DNA from 3 places in the Bradyrhizobium sp. SZCCHNRI3043 genome. Region 1 is predicted to be linked to each of the others. Evidence: predicted binding sites of a transcription regulator. Region 1 holds the regulator's gene; each other region holds the start of a gene.
What was found. Region 1 encodes PhoB, which activates phosphate uptake and scavenging genes when phosphate is short. Its sites were predicted from a motif close to TGTCATNNANCTGTCAT; they were not measured.
Positions count from the first base shown of each region.

Region 2: QX124_RS21120 (esterase-like activity of phytase family protein) is a predicted target of PhoB. The motif match lies at 2,210-2,226, and genes of this name have one in related genera.
Region 3: phnF (phosphonate metabolism transcriptional regulator PhnF) is a predicted target of PhoB. The motif match lies at 3,281-3,297, and genes of this name have one in related genera.

Region 1 is NZ_JAUHID010000001.1:653,003-660,211, reverse strand. It holds gene QX124_RS03095 (HupU protein) at 1-808, opposite strand, end outside; gene QX124_RS03090 (HoxN/HupN/NixA family nickel/cobalt transporter) at 824-1,945, opposite strand; gene QX124_RS03085 (trypsin-like serine protease) at 2,116-3,432, opposite strand; gene phoB (phosphate regulon transcriptional regulator PhoB) at 3,580-4,287, opposite strand; gene phoU (phosphate signaling complex protein PhoU) at 4,304-5,020, opposite strand; gene pstB (phosphate ABC transporter ATP-binding protein PstB) at 5,051-5,872, opposite strand; gene pstA (phosphate ABC transporter permease PstA) at 5,869-6,750, opposite strand; gene pstC (phosphate ABC transporter permease subunit PstC) at 6,754-7,209, opposite strand, start outside.
Region 2 is NZ_JAUHID010000011.1:47,968-55,176, reverse strand. It holds gene mgtA (magnesium-translocating P-type ATPase) at 1-26, shown strand, start outside; gene QX124_RS21130 (DMT family transporter) at 171-1,100, shown strand; gene QX124_RS21125 (DMT family transporter) at 1,231-2,175, shown strand; gene QX124_RS21120 (esterase-like activity of phytase family protein) at 2,296-3,651, shown strand; gene QX124_RS21115 (methyl-accepting chemotaxis protein) at 3,725-5,410, opposite strand; gene ftsH (ATP-dependent zinc metalloprotease FtsH) at 5,528-7,209, opposite strand, start outside.
Region 3 is NZ_JAUHID010000001.1:1,028,590-1,035,798, reverse strand. It holds gene phnK (phosphonate C-P lyase system protein PhnK) at 1-169, opposite strand, end outside; gene QX124_RS04955 (alpha-D-ribose 1-methylphosphonate 5-phosphate C-P-lyase PhnJ) at 162-1,046, opposite strand; gene QX124_RS04950 (carbon-phosphorus lyase complex subunit PhnI) at 1,043-2,146, opposite strand; gene phnH (phosphonate C-P lyase system protein PhnH) at 2,150-2,761, opposite strand; gene phnG (phosphonate C-P lyase system protein PhnG) at 2,761-3,216, opposite strand; gene phnF (phosphonate metabolism transcriptional regulator PhnF) at 3,335-4,060, shown strand; gene QX124_RS04930 (phosphodiesterase) at 4,098-4,940, opposite strand; gene QX124_RS04925 (ABC transporter ATP-binding protein) at 4,937-5,998, opposite strand; gene QX124_RS04920 (ABC transporter permease) at 6,004-6,789, opposite strand; gene QX124_RS04915 (ABC transporter permease) at 6,794-7,209, opposite strand, start outside.

The DNA.
Region 1 (7,209 bases):
AGGTGCAGGCGATGCAGGCATAACCGCCCTTGGTGCAGGAGCCGCCGCCGTTCCACGAGCGCTGATTGCAGTCGCCGACCGCCTGCGTTGCGCGGCAGCCGAGATGCTCCATCAGGCAGCCGCGCTCCGACATCGTCTCCGCGCTCGCCTTGAACTCGTAGAACTCGTTGCGCGAGCAGCCGTGATGAGCGAGGTGGTTGGCGATGAAGGTCGGACGGCCGACCGCGTCGAGACCGTCTGCCGTCAGATCGCCCGAGGTAAGCGCCAGCAGGCTCTCCATCATCCAGCCCGGATGCGGCGCACAGCCTGCGACGTTGATCACCGGCAGCCCGCGTTTCGAGCGGAAGGCCGCGCCAAGCGCGCCGCCGATATCGCTGCCCTCGAACTGCAGTCCGACCGCATCGGTCGGATTGATGCCAGCCGCGGGAATGCCGCCATAGGCGGCGCAGCTGCCGACGGCGACGACGTAGTCGGCCAGCGGCGCCAGATCGAGCAGCCAGTGATAGATCGAGCGGTTGGTGCCGGCGAGCATGTTGAAGCGGCCGCTCAGACCGGGGCCTCGCGCCACCGAGCCTTCGAGCACCAGCAGATCGAGCCGCTCGCGGCCGTCGCGGATCGCCTCTAACAGCTCCACGACCTCGTCCCCTGTCTGCTCGCTGACGGAGGGATGCCACACCAGATCGATGCCGGATTGGCGCAATTCGTCGAACCAGCCGGACGCGCCGCTTTCCAGGATCGACATGGTGCAGCCGCCGCAGCTCGCGCCCTGCAGCCACAGCATCCTGATCGTTCCCTCCGAGCCGACCATCATGAGGCCCCGCTCCTAGCCCGTCTTATGCGTTCCGCTTCGTATCGCCGGCGGGTTTAGCGCCCCCGCACGAACGCTGGCAAGCGCTTCGCCGGGCGTCGCCTCGGAACCGCGCTGACTGCGACCGAGCAGCATGGCGACCGCCCAGACCAGTCCGAACAGGCCGATCGCGACGATTCCGAGATTGGCGACATCGTCGCCCAGCGCGGTGGCGACGTCAGCCCATCCCCCCGTCAGGCCAAGCCGCGGCGCCAACAGCGTGAACGCCTCGAAGCTGCCGATCACCAGCGCGATCGCAACGGATGCGCCGGTGATCACGAGGTTATAGCGCAGCTTGCGTGCGGGATCGGTCAGCGCCCAGCGATAGGCGCCGACCATCAGCATGCTGTCGGCGGTGTCGACAGTGGCCATCGCAGCCGCGAACAGCGCCGGGAATACCAGCACATGGGCGAGGCTCGCGCCGCGCGCAGCCTCGGTCGCCGACAGGCTGAGAAGCCCGATCTCGCTCGCAGTGTCGAAGCCGAGACCGAACAGGAAGCCGAGCGGATACATGTGCCAGGCGCGTCCCACCAGGCGGAGCACGGGGCGCAGCAGGCGGATGAGGATGCCCCGTCCGCTGTTTCCGGCGGTTTCCATCTCGGACTGCGGCTGTGCGGCGCGGCGCCAGAGGTTCACGAACAGAATGAGGTTCGCCAACGCGATAAGCAGCAGGAAGCCGGACGATACCGACGTGCCGATGACGCCGCCGATCGCCCTGATCGCACTCTCTTCATCCAGGAGGTCGGCGCCGGCGATGAGGCTCACGACGATGGTGGCGATAACGACGACGCTGGAATGGCCGAGCGCAAAATAGAGGCCGGCGGCGCGCGGGGCGCTACCGTCCTGCACCAGCTTCCGCACGACGTTGTCGATGGCCGCGATGTGATCCGCATCGATCGCATGGCGCAGTCCGAGCAGCCAAGCCAGCATCGCGGTGCCGACGATGGCGGGCCGGTCGGCGTAGAGCGCGAACGCCCAGGCCCAGGCGAGCGCGTTGGCGGCGACCAGTCCGGCGACCAGCGCAACGGTCCGGCCGGGCTGCGACCGCCACCACAGCAGCCGCGCGGCCCGAGGATGATCAATTTGAACAATCGTCATACTCGGACTATAGCAAGAGCCAGGCCAGTTCGGTAAGGCCCCGCTGCAGGCGAAAGCTGCAGGAAAACCTGGGTGGCGCTTCCCGGACCGCCCTCTCGCTTGGCAACCCGCTATCCAGTCACGCACAGATCATGACCAGCGGCGGGACCTCGTCTCTCTCGCTCCTTCCCTCACCGCGCCGAGGCACTCTGCGCCGCGATCTCGCGGCGCACGACCGCCTCGAACTGGCTCGCGGGGGCGGCGAACATCAGCCGGGTCTCCTCGTGGAACGCCGAGAAGATGCCGACCACGGCAGGCTGCCCACCGACCTCGGCGAGGATCGGCGAGCCCGAATAGCCGAAATTGGCCAGACAATGCACCGTCAGCAGCATCCCGTCCTTGGTCATGCCGGCGCTGCAATTGCGCTGGCCGGTCGGCGAATAGCGCCGCTCCTGGCCATAGCCGATCTCGGAGATGGTGCCGGCCGTCGTCGCAGCCGCGAGCTCCTCGCGGGTCAGCGCCTTGACCGCCACCGGCTTCGACGGCAGCGCATCCTTCAGCACGATCAGCGCCCAATCGGCGGGCGAGCGGTCGAGCGACCATCTGTCGTGCCGGGTCGGGACGAAATCGGGCGCCACGATCAGCTTGTCGGCGACCGACGATGCCGCCGGCGTGCCACGGTTCATGCCGGCCAGGAAGCGGACATTGCCGGGGCTGACCTGCGCCACGCCGTTGAAGACGCAATGCGCGGCGGTGAGCACGACGCGCGGCGCCACCAGGGTGCCGGTGCACCAGCCGCCGCTCGAGTATTGCGCGACGGTGACGACGCCGATCGACGACGCCGGCCAGGAGGTGGGATCGACGACCTCGCCGATGTGGCGATCGAGCCCGAGCAGTTGCTCCGGACGCGGAGTGGCAATGCCCGCATCCGCCGATTCCGGTTTCGGCTGCCAGGACGCAATGGCGCTCTGGGCCTGGACGCGCTGCGGCTCGGTCAACCTGACCCGCTGCACGTCGCGGCCGGCCGATCGCACGCCACTACGGCCCGCCATCACCAGCCAGGCATAGCCCTGCACGACGTCCTGTTTCACACCGCGGCCGTCGAGCAGCATCAGGCCGAGCATGTATTGCGACTGGGCGAAGCCCTGCGCCGCCGCGCGGCTGAACCAGCGACTGGCTTCGCCGTAGTTCGAGGCAACACCCTCGCCATTGACGTAGGCGATGCCGAGATAATGTTGCGCGACGGCTAGCCCCTGATCGGCGGCCTTGCGGTACCAGGCCAGCGCCTCGCTCGGATTACGCGGCACGCCCCAGCCGAACGCCTGCATGAAGCCGACGTCGAACTGCGCCCGCGCATCGCCCTTGGCGGCCAGCGGCAGCAGCCGTCGCATCGCCGCCGCATGCTGCCCGTTGCCTGCCGCCGCGACCGCGTCTTCGAGCTCGGCGGCCGGGGCGCCCGCCGCGCCGCCGAGCAGCACGGCAAGAGATATGATGATGGTCTTGATCAAGGGCGTCCGCTGGGACCGAAACATCGTGACGGGCCACGAAGCAGACACGATCAAGACGGCGGCGGCGTGGCGGAAAGCGGACCGCGATCTCCTCAATCGGGCCCGCTCGCGCCTCACACCTGCTTCGTCCTCACGTCCGATCGCCCCTTACACCTGCTCGCTCTTGGCGAAGCGATCATCGAGCGCATAACCGGCGCCGCGCACGGTGCGGATCGGGTCCTGCTCGCGGCCGGGATTGAGCAGCTTGCGCAGGCGGCCGATATGGACGTCGACGGTGCGCTCGTCGATGTAGATGTCGCGGCCCCAGACGCTGTCGAGCAGCTGTTCGCGGCTGAACACGCGGCCGGGGTGCTCGAGGAAGAATTCGAGCAGGCGGTATTCGGTCGGGCCGAGATCGATCGGCCGCCCCGAGCGCGCCACGCGGCGTTTCTCGCGGTCGAGCTCGATGTCGCCATAGGACAGCACGGTCGCCAGCCGCTCCGGGCTCGCCCGCCGCAGCAGGCCTTTCACGCGCGCCAGGAGCTCCGGCACCGAGAACGGCTTGACGATGTAGTCGTCGGCGCCGGTGGCGAGTCCGCGCACGCGCTCGCTCTCCTCGCCGCGCGCCGTCAGCATGATGATCGGCAGTTGCCGGGTCTCGGAGCGCGCGCGCAGGCGGCGGCACAACTCGATGCCGGAGAGGCCCGGCAGCATCCAGTCGAGCACGACGAGATCCGGAACGCGCTCCTTCAGCCGCGTGTCGGCCTCGTCGCCGCGCGCCACGGTCTCGACCTCGTAGCCTTCGGCCTCGAGGTTGTAGCGCAGCAGCGTCGTCAGCGCCTCCTCGTCCTCCACCACCAGAATTCGGGCGCCCATGTCTGAACCGTCTCTCTTAGTTACCGGGAATCGTCGTCGCGAAGCTCGTCATGTCGCCCTTCGGGCGCTTGTCCATGATCTGCTGGCCTTCGATCATATAGAATACAGTCTCGGCGATGTTGGTCGCGTGATCGCCGATGCGCTCGATGTTCTTGGCGCAGAACATCAGGTGGATGCAGAACGAGATGTTGCGCGGATCCTCCATCATGTAGGTCAGGAGCTCGCGGAACAGCGAGGTGCAGATGGCGTCGACTTCCTCGTCGCCCTTCCACACCGTCATCGCCGCCGGCAGGTCATGCGCGGCATAGGCGTCCAGCACCGTCTTGACCTGCGACTGCACCAGATCGGTCATGTGCTCGAGGCCGCGGATCAGCTTCAGCGGATGGAAGTCGCTCTCCAGCGCCGCGACGCGCTTGCCGATGTTCTTGGCGAGGTCGCCGATGCGCTCCAGATCGGTCGCCACGCGCATCGCGCCGACGATCTCGCGCAGGTCGACCGCCATCGGCTGGCGACGGGCGATCGTGAGCACGGCGCGCTCCTCGATGATGCGCTGCAGCTTGTCGACCTCGGCGTCGGTGGCGACCACCTTCTGGCCGAGCGCGATGTCGCGCCGCACCAGCGCATCGACGGAATCGACGATCAGCCGCTCTGCGAGGCCGCCCATCTCCGATACCAGACGGGTGAGGTCCTGCAGATCGCTGTCGAACGCCTTGGCGGTATGTTCACTGGCCATGATGATCTCCTGAAGACAATGTCGTCGGCGTCAGCCGAACCGGCCGGTGATGTAATCCTGGGTCCGCCGATCACTCGGCGAGGTGAAGATCTTGCTGGTGTCGTCGAACTCGATCAGCTCGCCGAGATACATGAAGGCGGTCTTGTCGGAGACGCGCGCCGCCTGCTGCATGTTATGCGTCACGATGGCGATCGTATAGTTTTCGGCGAGCTCCTGGATCAGCTCCTCGACCTTGGCGGTCGAGATCGGATCGAGCGCCGAGCACGGCTCGTCGAACAAGATCACCTCCGGCCGGACCGCCACGGTGCGCGCGATGCACAGTCGCTGCTGCTGGCCGCCGGACAGCGACAGGCCCGAGGCGTTGAGCTTGTCCTTGACCTCGTTCCACAACGCGCCGCCGCGCAGCGCCTTCTCGACCCGGTCGTCCATCTCCGACTTCGATATCTTCTCATAGAGGCGGATGCCAAAGGCGATGTTCTCGTAGATCGTCATCGGGAACGGCGTCGGCTTCTGGAACACCATGCCGACCCGGGCGCGCAGCAGATTCAGATCGAGCTTGGGATCGAGGATGTTGGTGTTGTCGAGCATCAGCTGCCCGGTCGCGCGCTGGCCCGGATAGAGATCGTACATCCGGTTGAAGATGCGCAGCAGCGTGGACTTGCCGCAGCCGGACGGGCCGATGAACGCGGTGACGCGGTTGGTGCCCAGCGACAGGTTGATGTTCTTCAGCGCGTGATGGTCGCCGTAGTAGAAGTTGAGGTTGCGCGCAGTCACCTTGGCCGGCGCATCCGGAAGCGCCTTGCCGTGAAGAGCGTGATTGGGCTGACTGACGGAGACGGACAGTTCGGTCATTTGGTGTTCCTCTCGGCGCCGAGAATGCGTGCACCGATGTTCAGGGCGAGCACGGCCAGAGTGATGAGAAGGGCTCCGCTCCAGGCCAGTTGCTTCCAGTAGGCATAAGGGCTCTGGACGAAATTGTTGATGGTGACGGGCAGGTTCGCCATCGTCCTGGAAAGGTTGAGGCTCCAGAACTGGTTCGACAGCGCGGTGAACAGCAGAGGCGCGGTCTCGCCGGCGACGCGGGCGGTGGCAAGCAGCACGCCGGTGATGAGGCCCGAGCGCGCCGCCCGATAGGCGATGCGGCGGATCACCAGCGAGCGCGGCAGGCCGAGCGCAGACGCCGCCTCGCGCAGCGGGTTGGGCACGAGCAGCAGCATGTCCTCGGTGGTGCGCAGCACCACCGGGATCACGATGACCGCCAATGCAAGGGAACCCGCGAGTGCCGAGAAGCCGCCCATCGGCACCACGACCGCACCATAGATGAACAGGCCGATGATGATCGAGGGCGCCGACAGCAGGATGTCGTTGATGAAGCGGATCACCGAGGTCAGGCGGTCGTTGCGGCCGTATTCGGCGAGATAGGTGCCGGCGAACAGGCCGAGCGGCGCGCCGATGCCGACGCCGATGATCGTCATGATCAAGGAGCCGACGATGGCGTTGCGCAGGCCGCCTTCGCTGGAGCCGGGTGGCGGCGTGTCGGCGGCAAAAACCTGCAGGCTGAGGCCGGCGAGTCCGTTATAGAACAGCGTGAACAGGATCAGCGCCAGCCAGGTGACGCCGAACATCGCGGCGGCGACGCAGAGGCCGCGGATCACGATGTCCCTGCGGCGCCGGCGCGCATAGATCGGATTGACCGGCGCATCGAGTGTAAGCGTATCAGCGCTGGACATGGCTTATCTTCCCGCCTTGGCTTCGAGCCGCATGAGCATCAGCCGCGCGCTCGCCAGCACGAAGAAGGTGAGCACGAACAGCAGCAGACCGAGCAGGATCAGGCTCGACTGGTGCAGCCCGTCGCTCTCCTGGAATTCGGAGGCGATGGCGGCCGAGATCGTGGTGCCCGGCGCGAAGATCGAGGATGAGATCCGGAACGAGTTGCCGATGATGAAGGTCACCGCCATCGTTTCGCCGAGCGCACGGCCCAGCGCCAGCATGACGCCGCCGATGACGCCGACGCGGGTGTAGGGAATGACGACGCTGCGCACGACCTCCCAGGTGGTGCAGCCGACCCCGTAGGCGGCTTCCTTCAGCACCGGCGGGACGGTCTTGAACACGTCGACCGAGATCGAGGTGATGAACGGCAACACCATGATCGCCAGGATCAGCGAGGCGTTGAACAGGCTGAGATAGGA
Region 2 (7,209 bases), on a different contig from region 1:
GGGGACACGCTCGTGCGCGATCTTGACGACGACCATAGCTGCATGGTCGCGATGCATCTGCCCTCTTGATAGGCAGCTGCAATTGGTGTCTGTCGAAAGCGCCGGGAGGAACGGCGGCCGGACATCCCGGCCGCGCGCCGCGGCGCATCGAACCAGGCCAACACCGCCGCATGTCCGCCGCCGATCCCACCGCGTCCGCCGCGCCCACGCGCGCCTGGATCGCCAACCAGCCCTATGTGCTGCTCAGCATCACGGCGCTGTGCTGGGCCGGCAACTCGATCGTCGGGCGGCTTGCCGCCGGCCACATCCCGCCGGTGACATTGTCGTTCCTGCGCTGGTCGCTCGCCTTCCTGCTGATCCTGCCGCTCGCCTGGAAACAGCTGCGCCAGGACTGGCCCGCGATCCGGTCGCGGCTCGGCATCATGATCGCGTTGTCCGTGACGGGCATCGGCGCCTTCAACACGCTGCAATACTGGTCGCTCGAATATACGCAGGCACTCAACACCCTGCTGCTGCAGTCGGCTGGTCCGCTGATCGTGGCAATTTGGTCGATGCTGCTGTTGCGCGTGCACCTGACCCTGGCGCAGGCCATCGGCATCGTGCTGTCGCTCGTGGGCGTGCTGCTCATCCTGACGCGCGGTCACCCCACCGCGCTGGCCGACATCAGCTTCAACAGAGGGGATCTGATCTTCCTGCTCGCGATGGCGGTGTTCGGCTTCTACTCGGTGCTGACGATCAAGCGGCCGCAGATCCACGGCCTGTCGATGGTCGCCTTCACCTTCGGTTGCGGCGCAGCCAGCCTCATTCCGCTGCTGATCTGGGAACTCAACGCGCGACCGGTCATGGCGCTCGACGCGCAGAACCTGTTGTCGCTGCTCTACGTCGCCATCTTTCCTTCGACGATCGCCTATCTCTGCTTCAATCGCGGCGTGCTCCTGATCGGCGCCAATCGCGCCGCGCCATTCTTTCACGTGGTCCCGGTGTTCGGCTCGATCATGGCCTTCGTGTTCCTCGGCGAGCAGCCGGAGGTCTTCCACGTGATCGGCTTCGCGCTGGTGCTCGCCGGCGTGTTCGTGGCGTCGCGCAAGCAGGCGACCTGATATCCACGTCCTGCGCGCGCCCCCGCGGCCCTTTGCTATCCGATGCATGGCACCAATCCGCTGCGCCGGCTTGCGAGGGGATACGATTCAGCCCAGATTGCCTCGTCTCTCCAAGCACGCTTGGCTGCCTTTGCCTGCCCAACACCGTCATCCGCTCTCCTGGCTGAACAACCAGCCCTATCTGCTGCTCACGCTGGCCTCGCTGTTCTGGGCCGGCAACATCGTGCTCGCGCGCTATGTGGCCGGTCATGTCCCGCCGCTGACCTTGTCCTGCATCCGCTGGGTCGGAACGTTCCTGATGCTGTGGCCTTTCGCCCGCGCGCATCTCGCCCGCGACTGGCGAACATTGCGCGCGCATTGGCCGCTGATCCTGCTGTTGTCGCTGACGGGCTTTGCCATCAACAACGCGCTGTCCTATTGGGCGATGCAATATACCCAGGCGCTGAACGGTCTCCTGATCCAATCCTCGACGCCGCTGTTCGTCGCGCTGTGGTCGCTGGCCTTGTTCGGTGTGCGCCTGACCATCGCCCAATTCGCCGGCATTGCGATGTCGCTGATCGGCGTGCTGGTGATCCTGCTGCGCGGCGATCTCGGTGCGCTCGCCGGCATCCAATTCAACCGCGGTGACCTGATGTTTGCGGGCGCGCTGATGGTATTCGGGCTCTACTCGGCCGCCATGACGCGACGGCCGGCGGTGCACCAGCTGTCGCTGATCTCAGCCTGCACGGCGGCCGGCGCCGTGCTGCTGCTGCCGTTCGCGGCTTGGGAATACGCGTCGGGCTTCGTGCTCAAGCCCGATCTGCTGTCGGTCCTGACGCTCGGCTACGTGGTCGTGTTTGCGTCGACACTGGCCTACCTGTTCTTCAATCGCGGCATCAGCCTGATCGGACCGAACCGCGCCGCGCCGTTCCTCCATCTGGTGCCATTGTTCGGCTCGGTGCTCGCGATCCTGCTCCTCGGCGAGGAGCTCAGGCTGTTCCACCTTGCGGGCTACGCGCTGGTCATTGCCGGAGTGATCATCGCGTCGCGGGTCCCGATCCGGCCTCCCGGCACGGGTGACCGGCTCAAGGTGTGAGCGTGCGGCAAGACGCCTCATGAAGACCGGGGAGCATCATCCGGCTGTCATCGAAATGTCAGCGGCGCGTCAGGCCTCCTGTTCAGAACGGCGCGTGTTCAAGCTCCCAGGAGGCTTTTCATGCATCGATATCTTCTTACCACCGTGGCCGCGATGGTCCTCAGCGCCGGCTCCGCATTCGCCCAGGGCGAAGGCGAATTCCCGGCGACGCTCTCCGGCCATGCCGTGATGCCGGCCGAGTCCTTCGTCGAGGCGCCGGCCGATGCCCCGAACGATCTCAAGACCTCCGGCAAATACACCACCGGCAAGCGCATCGACGCGATCGGCAGCGTGATGGGCAAGTCCTATGAGCGTCCGACCGGGGTGTCGCTCCCGTTCAAGGGACAACCTCTCCAGGGCCACTCCGGCATCAAGAAGATGGCCGACGGCACGTTCTGGGTCCTCACCGACAACGGCATGGGCTCGCGCTACAACTCGCCCGACTCGATGCTCTATCTGAACCACCACAAGATCGACTGGACCAGCGGCAAGGTCGAGCGGCTCGAGACGATCTTCCTGCATGATCCCGACAGGAAGGTTCCCTTCCGCATCGTCCATGAGGACACCGCCAAGCGCTATTTGACCGGTGCTGATTTCGATACCGAGGGCTTCCAGATCATCGGCGACAATCTCTGGATCGGCGACGAGTTCGGTCCCTACGTCATCAAGGCGGACAGGACCGGCAAGGTGCTGGCCGTGTTCGACACGGTCGCCGACGGCAAGCCGGTGCGCTCGCCCGACCATTGGGCGGTGCAATCGCCGGGCGCGCCAGGCGCGACCTATGCGAACGTCAACCTGCGGCGCTCGAAGGGCTACGAAGGCTTCGCGTCCTCGGTCGACGGCAAGTTCATCTACGGCCTGCTCGAAGGCCCGCTGTGGGACGCCGAGAAGAAGGATTGGGAGAAGGTCGACGGCAAGGAAGCCTCGCGCATCCTCGAATTCGACGTCGCGGCGGAGCGGTTCACCGGCCGGTTTTGGCAGTACGTGTTCGAGCAGAACGGCAACGCGATCGGCGACTTCAACATGATCGATCCGACCCAGGGTCTGATCATCGAGCGCGACAATGGCGAGGGCACCAGCGACAAGGCCTGCCCGCAGGGCACGCGCGGCGACAACTGCTTTCCCGATCTCGCCAAGTTCAAGCGCGTCTACAAGATCGAACTCTCCGACGCCAACGTCGGCAAGCCGCTCCGCAAGATCGCCTCTATCGACCTGATGAAGATCAAGGATCCGGACAACAAGGCGCGCAAGCCGCTCAACGACGGCGTGCTCGCCTTCCCGTTCTTCACGATCGAGAATGTCGACCGCGTCGACGACACCCACATCATCGTCGGCAACGACAACAACCTGCCGTTCTCGTCCAGCCGGGATCCCAACAAGGCCGACGACAACGAGTTCGTGCTGCTGGAGGTCGGCGACTTCCTCAAAGCCAAGTGACGGCTGGCACGCCTACGACTTGACGGCCGCCGTTGATCCGAGAGCCCCGGATCAACGGCGCGCCCTGACCTGATCAGGCCGTTCGCACCTTCGCCATGAAGCCATCGACGGCCTGCTGCAGCAGGCCCGACTGGCTGTCGAGCTCGCGCGCGCTCGACAGCACTTCGGAGGCAGCCATGCCGGTCGCTTCCGCCGCCTTGGTGACGCCGCCGATATGGGCGCTGATCTCGTTGGAGCCTGCAGCGACGGACTGGATGTTGCGGGCGATCTCGCGCGTCGCGTCGCCCTGCTGCGCGATCGAGGTCGAGATCGAATTGGTGATCTCGCTCATCTGCGCGATGGTCTGGGTGATGCCGCTGATGGCGGTGACCGCATCCTGGGTCGAGGTCTGCATCGCCGCGACCTGTGCCGAAATCTCCTCGGTCGCCTTCGCCGTCTGGTTGGCGAGCGCCTTCACCTCCGAGGCGACGACGGCAAAGCCCTTGCCGGACTCGCCGGCGCGCGCGGCTTCGATGGTGGCGTTCAGCGCCAGCAGGTTGGTCTGCGCCGCGATCGAGTGGATCAGCTTGACGACCTCGCCGATCTTCTCGGCGCCGGTCGACAGCACCTGAACGGTCGCATTGGTGCGCTCCGCATCGCCCACGGCTTTGCTCGCAATCTCGCTGGAACGGGCGACCTGGCGCGAAATCTCATTGACCGAGCTCGACAGCTCTTCGGCCGCGGCCGCGACCGTGCCGACATTGTCATTGGCGCTCTGGGTGGCGGCGCTGACGGTCGAGGCGCGCGAGCTGGCATCGCTCGCGGTCGAGGTCATCGATTGCGCGGTGTGCTGCATGCTCTCGGCCGCCGACGCCACCGAGCGGACGATGCCGTTGACGCTGCGCTCGAAGTCGGCGGCGAGGTTCTGCATGGCCGCGGTCCGCTCGGCGGCCGCGCGCTGCTGGGTGGCGGCCTCGGCCTGCTCGAGCTCGCGCATCCGCAGCGCGTTGTCCTTGAAGATCTGGACGGTGGCGGCCATCCCGCCGATCTCGTCGCCGCGGCCGACACCGGGAATCTCGCCATCGAGCCGGCCATCTGCGATCTCGCGCATGCGGATGCCGAGACGATCGAGCGGCACGCTGATGCTGCGGCTGATCAGCCAGGCGATCCCGCCGGCGATGACCGCGATGCCCGCGCAGGCCATCCAGATCAGCCATTTCAGGGGCTTCATCTTCGCATCGAGATCGTCGACGTAGACGCCGGTGCCCACGAACGTATTCCAGCCGGGAATCATCACCGCATAGGAGATCTTGCGGGTCGGCTGCTCCTGACCGGGACGCAGATATTCGTAGTGCAAGGTGACTTCGCCGTTCTTGGCAACGCCGTCGCGCAGCTCGACGACGAGCTTGCGGCCGTTGAGCTCGAAATCGATCACATTCGAGCCACGCTGCTTCGGATCCTGGGACAACACCACGTTGCCGTCCATCGTGTAGGCGAACAGATAACCCATGCCCTTGTCGAAGGTCATCGTTCTCGCGCGATTGACGAACTCGTCGAGCGCGGCCTCCTTCGTCAGCTTGCCGGCTTCGACCTCCTTGATGAGGCCCATGGCCATGTTACGCGCGGTCTCGACGATCGCCCGGCACTGTTCGATGCGGGCGTCGACCATCTCCTTTTGCATCAGAGTGCCGGCAAACGTACCGGCCGCGGCAAGGCCCAGCATCGCCACGCCGACGACGATGGCGAGCTTGGGGGCAATCTTCAGGTTATTCAGCAGCACGTAACGAACTCCGCCCGGTCCCCGATCGACGACCTCGATCTGTCAAGGTGAGCTGCTGGTCAACTGATCAGGCGATGGTTAGATTTCGGTTGCGAACATCCCCCGTAGAAACCCGGATCAGCTCGAGACAACGGCATCCCGGACCGGGACCGCAGCGGAGGCCGGCCGCAACGGCGCAAACTCCTCGGCGGTCAGCGTCTCCTTGGCGATCAGGAGCGTGACGCCGCGCTCGAGGTCCGGGCGATGGCTTTCGAGGATCGCGCGAGCGCGGGTGCCGCCGTCTGCGATCAGATCCCGCACGGCGAGATCGATCTCGCGGCCGGTCTCCTCCGCCGCCGACACGATCTGATCCTGTGGCTGCAGGAACGAGACCTGTGGACGCGGCGCGTATGTGCGCTGCCCGACGGTCGCATCCATCCCGTATTTGGTGACCATCTCGATCGCGATCTCGGTCGCACGCTGCAGATCGTCGGCGGCACCGGTCGAGACGTCGCCGTCGAAGATCAACTGCTCGGAAGCCCGTCCGCCCATCAGCACGGCGATGCGGTTCTTCAATTCGCTGACCGCGAGCAGGAAGCGATCTTCTGTCGGGCGCTGCATCGTGTAGCCGAGCGCGCCGACGCCGCGCGGAATGATCGAGACCTTCTGCACCGGATCGACGCCGACGAGATTGGCTGCGACCAGCGCGTGCCCCATCTCGTGATAGGCGACGCGGCGGCGCTCGGCGGGACTGAGCACGCGGCTCTTCTTCTCGATGCCGGCGACGATGCGCTCGATCGCCATCGTGAAATCGTCGAACGTCACCTCGTGGCCCTTGCGGCGCGTCGCCGCGATCGCAGCCTCGTTGATCAGGTTGGCGAGGTCGGCGCCGGTGAAGCCGGTCGTCAGGGCCGCGACCTTGTCGAGATCGACGCTGTCGGCGACCGTGATCTTGCGGACATGCACCTTGAGAATGGCAAGCCGCCCGCCCCTGTCGGGACGGTCGACCAGCACCTGGCGATCGAAGCGGCCAGCGCGCATGAGTGCGGGATCGAGGATCTCCGGCCGGTTGGTCGCGGCGAGCAGGATGACGCCGGAGCTTGGGTCGAAGCCGTCGAGCTCCGCCAGCAATTGATTGAGCGTCTGCTCCTTCTCGTCGTAGCCGCCAAACTGGCCGCCGCCGCTTCGGCTGCGCCCGAGGGCATCGAGCTCGTCGATGAAGATGATGCAGGGCGCGGCCTTGCGCGCCTGCTCGAACAGGTCGCGCACCCGCGCGGCGCCGACGCCGACGAACATCTCGACGAATTCGGATCCGGAGATGGAGAAGAACGCCACACCCGCTTCGCCCGCGACGGCACGCGCTAGCAGGGTCTTGCCGGTGCCGGGCGGGCCGACCAGCAGGATGCCCTTGGGCACGTGTGCGCCGAGCCGGCCATAGCTCTTCGGATCCTTCAGGAACTGCACGACCTCCTGCAGCTCGAACTTGGCCTCGTCGACGCCAGCGACATCGGCGAAGGTCACCTTGGTGTCGGTCTCGACATAGACCTTGGCGCGCGACTTGCCGATCGACATCAGGCCGCCGAAGCCCTGGCGGTCCATCACCTTGCGGCCGAGGAACACCCAGATCAGATAGAACATCAGCGCCGGCACGACCCAGGACAGCAGCGCCTGAATCAGCCCGCCCGAGGGTACGCCGGTCACCGTCACGCCCTTCGCGGCAAGCTTCGCCGCCAACGGCGGATCGACACGCGTGGTGATGAACGAGGTCTTGCCGTCCGGCTGCTTGTCCTTGAACTTGCCCTGGATCGTGTCCTGGCCAA
Region 3 (7,209 bases), 380 kb from region 1:
TCTGCAAGAGTGTCGATTTGCCCGAGCCGGACTCGCCGACAATGGCGAGCACCTCGCCTGGATAGAGCACGAAGGAGACGTCGCGGCATGCCGCCAACCGGCCGTAGCTCTTTGCAAGCCCCTCGGCGACGAGCAGCGGCTGATCGGAGGCGCTGATCATCTCAGCCATGGGCGCTCTCCCTGTGCGGGGCGGCGCTCTGCGCGCCACGATGTCCGGACGCCTGGCGGCCCTCGCAGTAATCGGTATCGGAGCACACGAACATGCGGCTGCCCTTGTCGTCGGTCACGATCTCGTCCAGATAGGAATCCTCCGCGCCGCACAGCGCGCAGGGCGCGTCGAACTTGTAACGCGTGAACGGATGGTCCTCGAAATCCAGCGAGACGACCGGCGTATAGGGCGGAATGGCATAGATTCGCTTCTCGCGTCCCGCACCGAACAATTGCAGCGCCGGGCAATTGTCCATCTTGGGATTGTCGAACTTGGGCGTCGGTGACGGATCCATCACGTAGCGCGCATTGACCTTGACCGGATAGGCGTAGGAGGTCGCGATATGACCGAAACGTGCGATGTCCTCATAGAGCTTGACGTGCATCAGGCCATACTCGGCCAGCGCATGCATGCGGCGGGTCTCGGTCTCGCGCGGCTCGAGAAAGCGCAGCGGCTCCGGGATCGGCACCTGATAGACCAGCACCTGCCCCTCGTGAAGCGGCGCCTCGGGAATTCGGTGACGGGTCTGAATCACGCTCGCCTCTTCCGTCGACGTCGTGGTCGCGACGCCCGCGGTCTTGGCGAAGAACTTGCGAATCGAGATCGCATTTGTCGTATCGTCCGAGCCCTGGTCAATGACCTTGAGCACATCGTCGGGACCGAGAATGGCGGCGGTGACCTGCACGCCGCCGGTGCCCCAGCCATAGGGCATCGGCATCTCGCGGCTCGCGAACGGCACCTGATAGCCGGGAATCGCGATCGCCTTCAGGATCGCGCGGCGGATCATCCGCTTGGTCTGCTCGTCGAGATAAGCGAAGTTGTACGTCGGCGCGTTCATTCCGCAGCTTCCTTCAATTCAGGAGCGGCATTGGCCTCGGCGAATTCCTGGCGCAGCTTGCGCAGCAGGCCGAGCTCGGACTGGAAGTCGACATAATGCGGCAGCTTCAGATGCTCGACGAACCCGGTCGCCTGCACATTGTCGGAGTGCGACATCACGAACTCCTCATCCTGCGCCGGTGCAACCATATCCTCGCCGAGCTCGCGCGCGCGCAAGGCTCGGTCGACGAGGGCCATCGACATCGTCTTGCGCTCGCTCTGCCCGAAGGCGAGGCCATAACCGCGCGTGAAGCACGGCGGTTCGGTCGCCGACCCCTTGAACTGGTTCACCATCTGGCATTCGGTCAGCTCGACCGATCCGAGCGGCACCGCAAAGCCGATCTCCTCGGCCAAGAACTCGACCTCGACTTCGCCGAAGCGGATTTCGCCGGCAAAGGGATGGTTGCGGCCATAGCCGCGCTGGGTCGAGTAGCCGAGCGCGAGCAGAAATCCCTCATCACCGCGTGCGAGATTCTGCAACCGCAGATCACGATCGGCGGGAAAGCTCAGAGGATCGCGGGTGAGATCGCCGACCGGCGCGCCAACCTCGGCTTGCGGCGACGGCTCGATCAAGCCGTCCTGGCCGAGAATGTCGGTGACACGTGGCGTCGGCGCATTCGGCGCCTCGGCACGGGCCGGCGGCTCCGGCTCGGCGCCTGCCGCCAACTGCGGATCGAGCAGCCGATGCGTATAGTCGAAGGTCGGCCCGAGCACCTGGCCGCCGGGAATGTCCTTGAAGGTCGACGAGACGCGCCGCTGCACCCGCATCGCACCGGTGTCGACCGGCTCGGTCGCACCGAAGCGCGGCAGGGTCGCGCGGAAGGCGCGCACCAGGAAGATCGCCTCGATCAGATCACCCCGTGCCTGCTTGATTGCGAGCGCCGCGAGCTCGCGGTCGTACAGCGAGCCTTCGCTCATCACGCGATCGACGGCAAGCCCCAACTGCTCGGAGATCTGCACCAGCGACAGCTCCGGCACGTCGCGATCACCCCGGCGCTCATGCGCCAGCAGCCGGTGCGCGTTCTCGATGGCGCGCTCGCCACCTTTCACGGCGACATACATGCCTTACTCTCCTGCGGAAACGAGTCGCGTCGTCCGCGGGATGGCGACGATGGACGAGCCATCGACCAGCACCACATCGACACCACGCGGAAACAGCTTCTCATTGATCGACAGCCGCTCGAACAGGTCGGCGGGCGCGACCGTTGCACGGAACAATGTCGTCCCGTCGATGCCCGGACCGCGCAGCTTGAACGCCGGCCCTCCGGACAAGCTCGGCACCTGCAGGATCAGCGTCGTCGAGCGATCGGGGTACTCAGCACTGCCGAGCGCGAATGAATTCAGATCAGGCAGCGCTTCGGGGTCTGCCGCCACTGCAAAGCAGGCGAGCGCGGCATTGGCGACGATCGGCGCCCCGGTGTGAAACTTGAGCCAGGCGCCGACCTCGGGCGTGCCGGCGAGCGGCGCATCGAGCCAGATCGGCGTATCGTGATCGAACAGAGTCAACGCGATCGCGGCGGCACCAGGCATCAAGGACGAGGGCCGGCCGACATTGACCTCGACCTGCCGCACATTTCCCGGACGCGCCATGGCCTCCATGACGGTACGGAAGGTCGATTGCGCGGACAGGACATTGTCGGCGAAACCAGGCTGCAGATCGGAAGCGGCGGCAGCCATCAGCCTTCTCCTCGCACCATCGTATAGAAATCGACACGCGTGGCCGCAGCCTCCTCTGCGCGGTGCTCGCGCGAAGTGCGCATCTGCGCCTGCAGCGGCGCAACCACCTGCGTCTCGATCGATCGCGTGTGGCTTGATGACTGGATCATCGCGTCACACAGCGCCATCAGACGCGCCTTGGCGGCGTCGCGTCCCAGCACATAGCCGAACCCGACCTCGCCGCTCTCCAGCCGCACCGCGGCGCGCGACACCGTCGCCTCGCCGACATTGAACGGCGCTCCATCACCGCCGATCCGGCCCCGCAGCATCACGAGGCCATTCTCCGCCGGGCGCAGGTCGCGATGCTCAGGCAGCGCGAGGCTATCGAGCCTGGCGCGGATGTCCACACGCGAGGCATGCGCCAATACCCGCATCGCCGCCCTGCGCCGGTCCTGCATCGCCGTCTCGCCGTCCATCTTCATCCCGATCTTGCCGTCGCGAAGTTGTCTATGTTAATAGACAACTTCGTAACGAAGCGCCATGACTGTTTGATGACATGGACGTGATTTCGAGGCCGGAGAGCGGAGAGCCGCGATGAGCATGCAGGGCGCCGATTCGGGCGTGGCGCTGTGGCGGCGGGTGGCCGACGGCATCGAGCGCGACATCGCCGACGGCCGCTTCGCCGCCGGCACGCGCCTGCCCGGCGAGACCGAGATCGCCGAAACCTACCGCGTCAACCGTCATACGGTGCGTCGCGCGCTCGCGACCTTGGCGGAACGCGGCCTCGTGCGCGCCGAGCGCGGCAGCGGCACCTATGTCGAAGCGCCTCGTCTGTCATATCCCCTGAGATCGCGAACCAGGTTCTCCGAGATCGTGGGCGCCGGCGGGCGTGAGCCTCGTGGGCAGTTGATCGCAGCGTCCGAAGAGCCCGCGACGCGCGAACTCGCGCGCGAGCTGCGATTGAAGACAGGTGCACCGCTGGTCCGAATCGAGGCACTGCGTCTTGCCGACAAGACCCCGATCTGCGTCAGCACGTCCTGGCTGTCGTCCGAGCGATTTCCCGGGGCCGGTCACATCTTCGCGTCAGTCCGCTCGATGACGGCGCTGCTCGCGCATTACGGCATTCGCGACTATCGCCGCGGCACGACCAGGATCACGGCAGCCATCGCCGACGCAAGCGACGCCGCTCGGCTCGACCTCGCGATTGGGCGCCCGGTGCTGGTCGTCGACAGCACCGACATCGATGCCGATGCGAAGCCGCTCGTCAGCAAACGCTCGCGCTTCGCCGCGGAGCGCGTGACCTTCGAGGTCGAGAGCTAGACCAGACGTCCCATCGCTTTGTCGCGTCCTTGCGCGCTCAGTCGATGAGCGTGCCGTCTTGATTGAAGAACGGATGCGGCCCGTCGAAATCCCCGATCGGCACCTGATGAGTGACGATCGTTCCGAATCCCGGTCCTTGAAACCAGGCATGAAGGTGAAAGGCCGGCGGCTCGATCCGGAAGGATGGCGGTCGAAGCTCGGCCAGGTCGAGCGCGACGGCATGGTTCGGCGCCGGACAAATCGCACAGGGAATGCCGGCAAACCGGGTCAGTGCCGCGCGGTGGACGTGACCGCATCCGATCAGTTGCACCCGCGGATGGCGCGTGAGGATGGCCGCGAGATCGTCGGCGTTGCGCAGGTTCTGCCGGTCCATGTGCCAGATGCCAGTGGCGAACGGCGGATGATGCAGAAACAGCAAGGCCGGCTTTTCGCTGGAGGCGGACAGCGTGGCGTCGAGCCATTGGAGACTCGCCTCATCGAGCTCGCCATGCGGATGGCCGGGCACGCTGGAATCGAGCAGAAGCAGATCGAGATCGGCCAACGCCACATGCCGGTTCAGCGGACCGGTAGGTCCACCATGGAGAGTGCCCGGAAACGCCGCGCGCATCAGCTCGCGTGAATCGTGATTGCCGGGCACGGCGGCGAATGGAATCTCGAGTTCGCCGAGAAGATCCTTGAGATGATCGTATTCGGCAGACGACGGCGTATCGACGAGATCGCCCGAGATCACCACCAGATCGAGCTTCGGCTCGAACCGGTTGAGCTCCGTGATGCAACGGGCCAGCGCACGCGCCGTATCGACGCGGCGGTAGGCGAGCCGGCCGGGCGTCTTGATGTGCAGGTCGGATATCTGGGCGATGGTGACAGGACGCGTGCTCATGCTGATCCACCTTGCTCCGGCAGCAGACGAATGGCGCTCGGCTCAATCGACAGGCCGATCCGCTCACCCGCGCTGACCCTGATCGTATTCGGTGCGTCCACCGTCAGTGGAACGGCGGCGGCGTCGCGGACGACGATCCGCTGGCGATCACCGGCGAAGCGGACGCTGTCGACGAGGCCGGTCAGGCACGATGCCGCCGCGCCGACGATCCCGATCGTTTCCGGTCGAACCATCGCCATCGCCTTGCTGCGCGAGCCAGCCTCGGCGATCCGCTGTCTCCCTCCGGGCAGAACGAGGTGGTCGCCGTCGATCGGAGCCTCGATGATGTTGGCCGCGCCGACGAACTCCGCGACGAAGCGGTCGGCTGGCGTGAAATAGATCTCGCGCGGCGTCCCGACCTGGGCGATGGCGCCCTTGCGCATGACCACGATGCGGTCCCCGAGCTCCATGGCTTCGGCCTGGTCATGCGTGACGTAGATTGCCGTGATTCCGAGCGTACGCAACAGGCCGTTGAGCTCGCCGCGCAGGCGCTCTCGCAAGGCCGCATCGAGCGTGGTGAGCGGCTCGTCGAGCAGCAGCACGCTCGGCCGTATCGCGACCGCGCGCGCCAGCGCGACGCGCTGGCGCTGGCCGCCCGAGAGCTGATCGATTCGCCGATCTTCGAGGCCGGCGAGGTTGGTCAGCGTGACCAGCTCCGCGACCCGCGCGGCGCGCTCCGGCTTAGGCACGCCGCGGATCTTGAGCCCGTAGCCGATATTGTCCGCGACGGTCATGTTGGGGAACAGCGCGTAGGATTGAAACACCATGCCGACGTTGCGCTTCTCGATCGGCTGCCTCGTCAGATCCTTGCCGTCGAAAAGCACGCGCCCGCCCGCATCGGGTGTTTCGAGCCCGGCCACGATCCGCAGCAACGTGGTCTTGCCGCAGCCGGACGGCCCAAGCAGCACCAGCGTCTCACTCTGCGCGATGTCGAGCGTGGCGCGCGCGAGCGCGCAGGTCCCGTCGGCAAAGGTCTTGCCGCAATTCTCGACCTTCAGCGCGGCTCCATGCCGGGTCATCGTGCTCACCGCAGGCTCCCTCTCTCGCCGATCCATTGCATGGCCACCAGCAGCGGGATGATCATGACGAAGAAGATCAGCGTGTAGGCGGATGCGACCTCCAGCCGCATCGATGCGTAGCTGTCGGCGAGGCCGACCGGCAGCGTCTTGGTCAGCGGCGTATGCAACATCCAGGTCAAGTTGAATTCTCCGAGGGATAGCGTCACCACCATGAGGCTGCCGGCCAGGATCCCCGGCGCGGCATTGGGAACGATGACATCGATGAAGCGGCGCCATGGCGCCGCCCCGACCGACGCGGCGCCCTCATCGAGCGACTTGACGTCGATGGTCGCGAACACAGCCATCACGGAGCGCACCATGAAAGGCATCGTGAAGATCACATGGCCGGCGAGGATGAACAGCCATGAGCGACGGAAGCTGCCGAAGCCACCATAGGTGAGCAGCAGCGCCAGCGCGATGGCGAGCCCGGGAATCGCGAGCGGCAAGGTGATGATCTCCTCGACCAGCCGCGCCAGCCGTCCGCCGCGAACGTAGAGCGCGTAGGCAGCGGGAACACCGACCACGAGCGTGACCGCCAGCGTGCCCAGCGCGATCAGGATCGATGCCATGATCGTGCCCGCGTAGAGCTCCCAGACCTGGGCTACCCACTGCAGCGTCACGCCGGACTGAATGCCGCGGAAGTAGTTGACGGTCACGCCCGCGGCGATCGAAAGGCCGGCCGGCACGGCCAGGAAGGCGGCGACCAGAAGTGTGAACAGTAGTTGAAGGATGAAGATGACTCTGTCGCGCACGTGCCTACCCTGCCGCTGCCACCGAGCTGCCGGCGAAGGAGCGCGCCAATGCGAGCATCAGCCAGGTCATCAGGCCAAGGCCGACCGAGAGCGCCGCCGAGGTGGCCAGGTTTCCGGCCAGCGTGAACTCCGTGTAGATCAGCATCGGCAACACGTCGATGTTCGTGGCCAAGGTGAATGCCGTTCCGAACGCGCCCATCGCCGTCGCGAACGCGATCGCGCCGGACGCGATCAGCGCCGGGGTCAGCGCCGGCAGGATCACGTCGCGCAGCACGGCCCAGGGGCTCGCGCCGAGCGATCGGGCCGCCTCCTCCAAACCGGGGTCCAGCTTCTGCGCGGCAGCCATAATCGTGAGGATCACCCGCGGAATCGAGAAATAGAGATAACCGAGGAACAGCCCGTAGATCGAATAAGCGAATA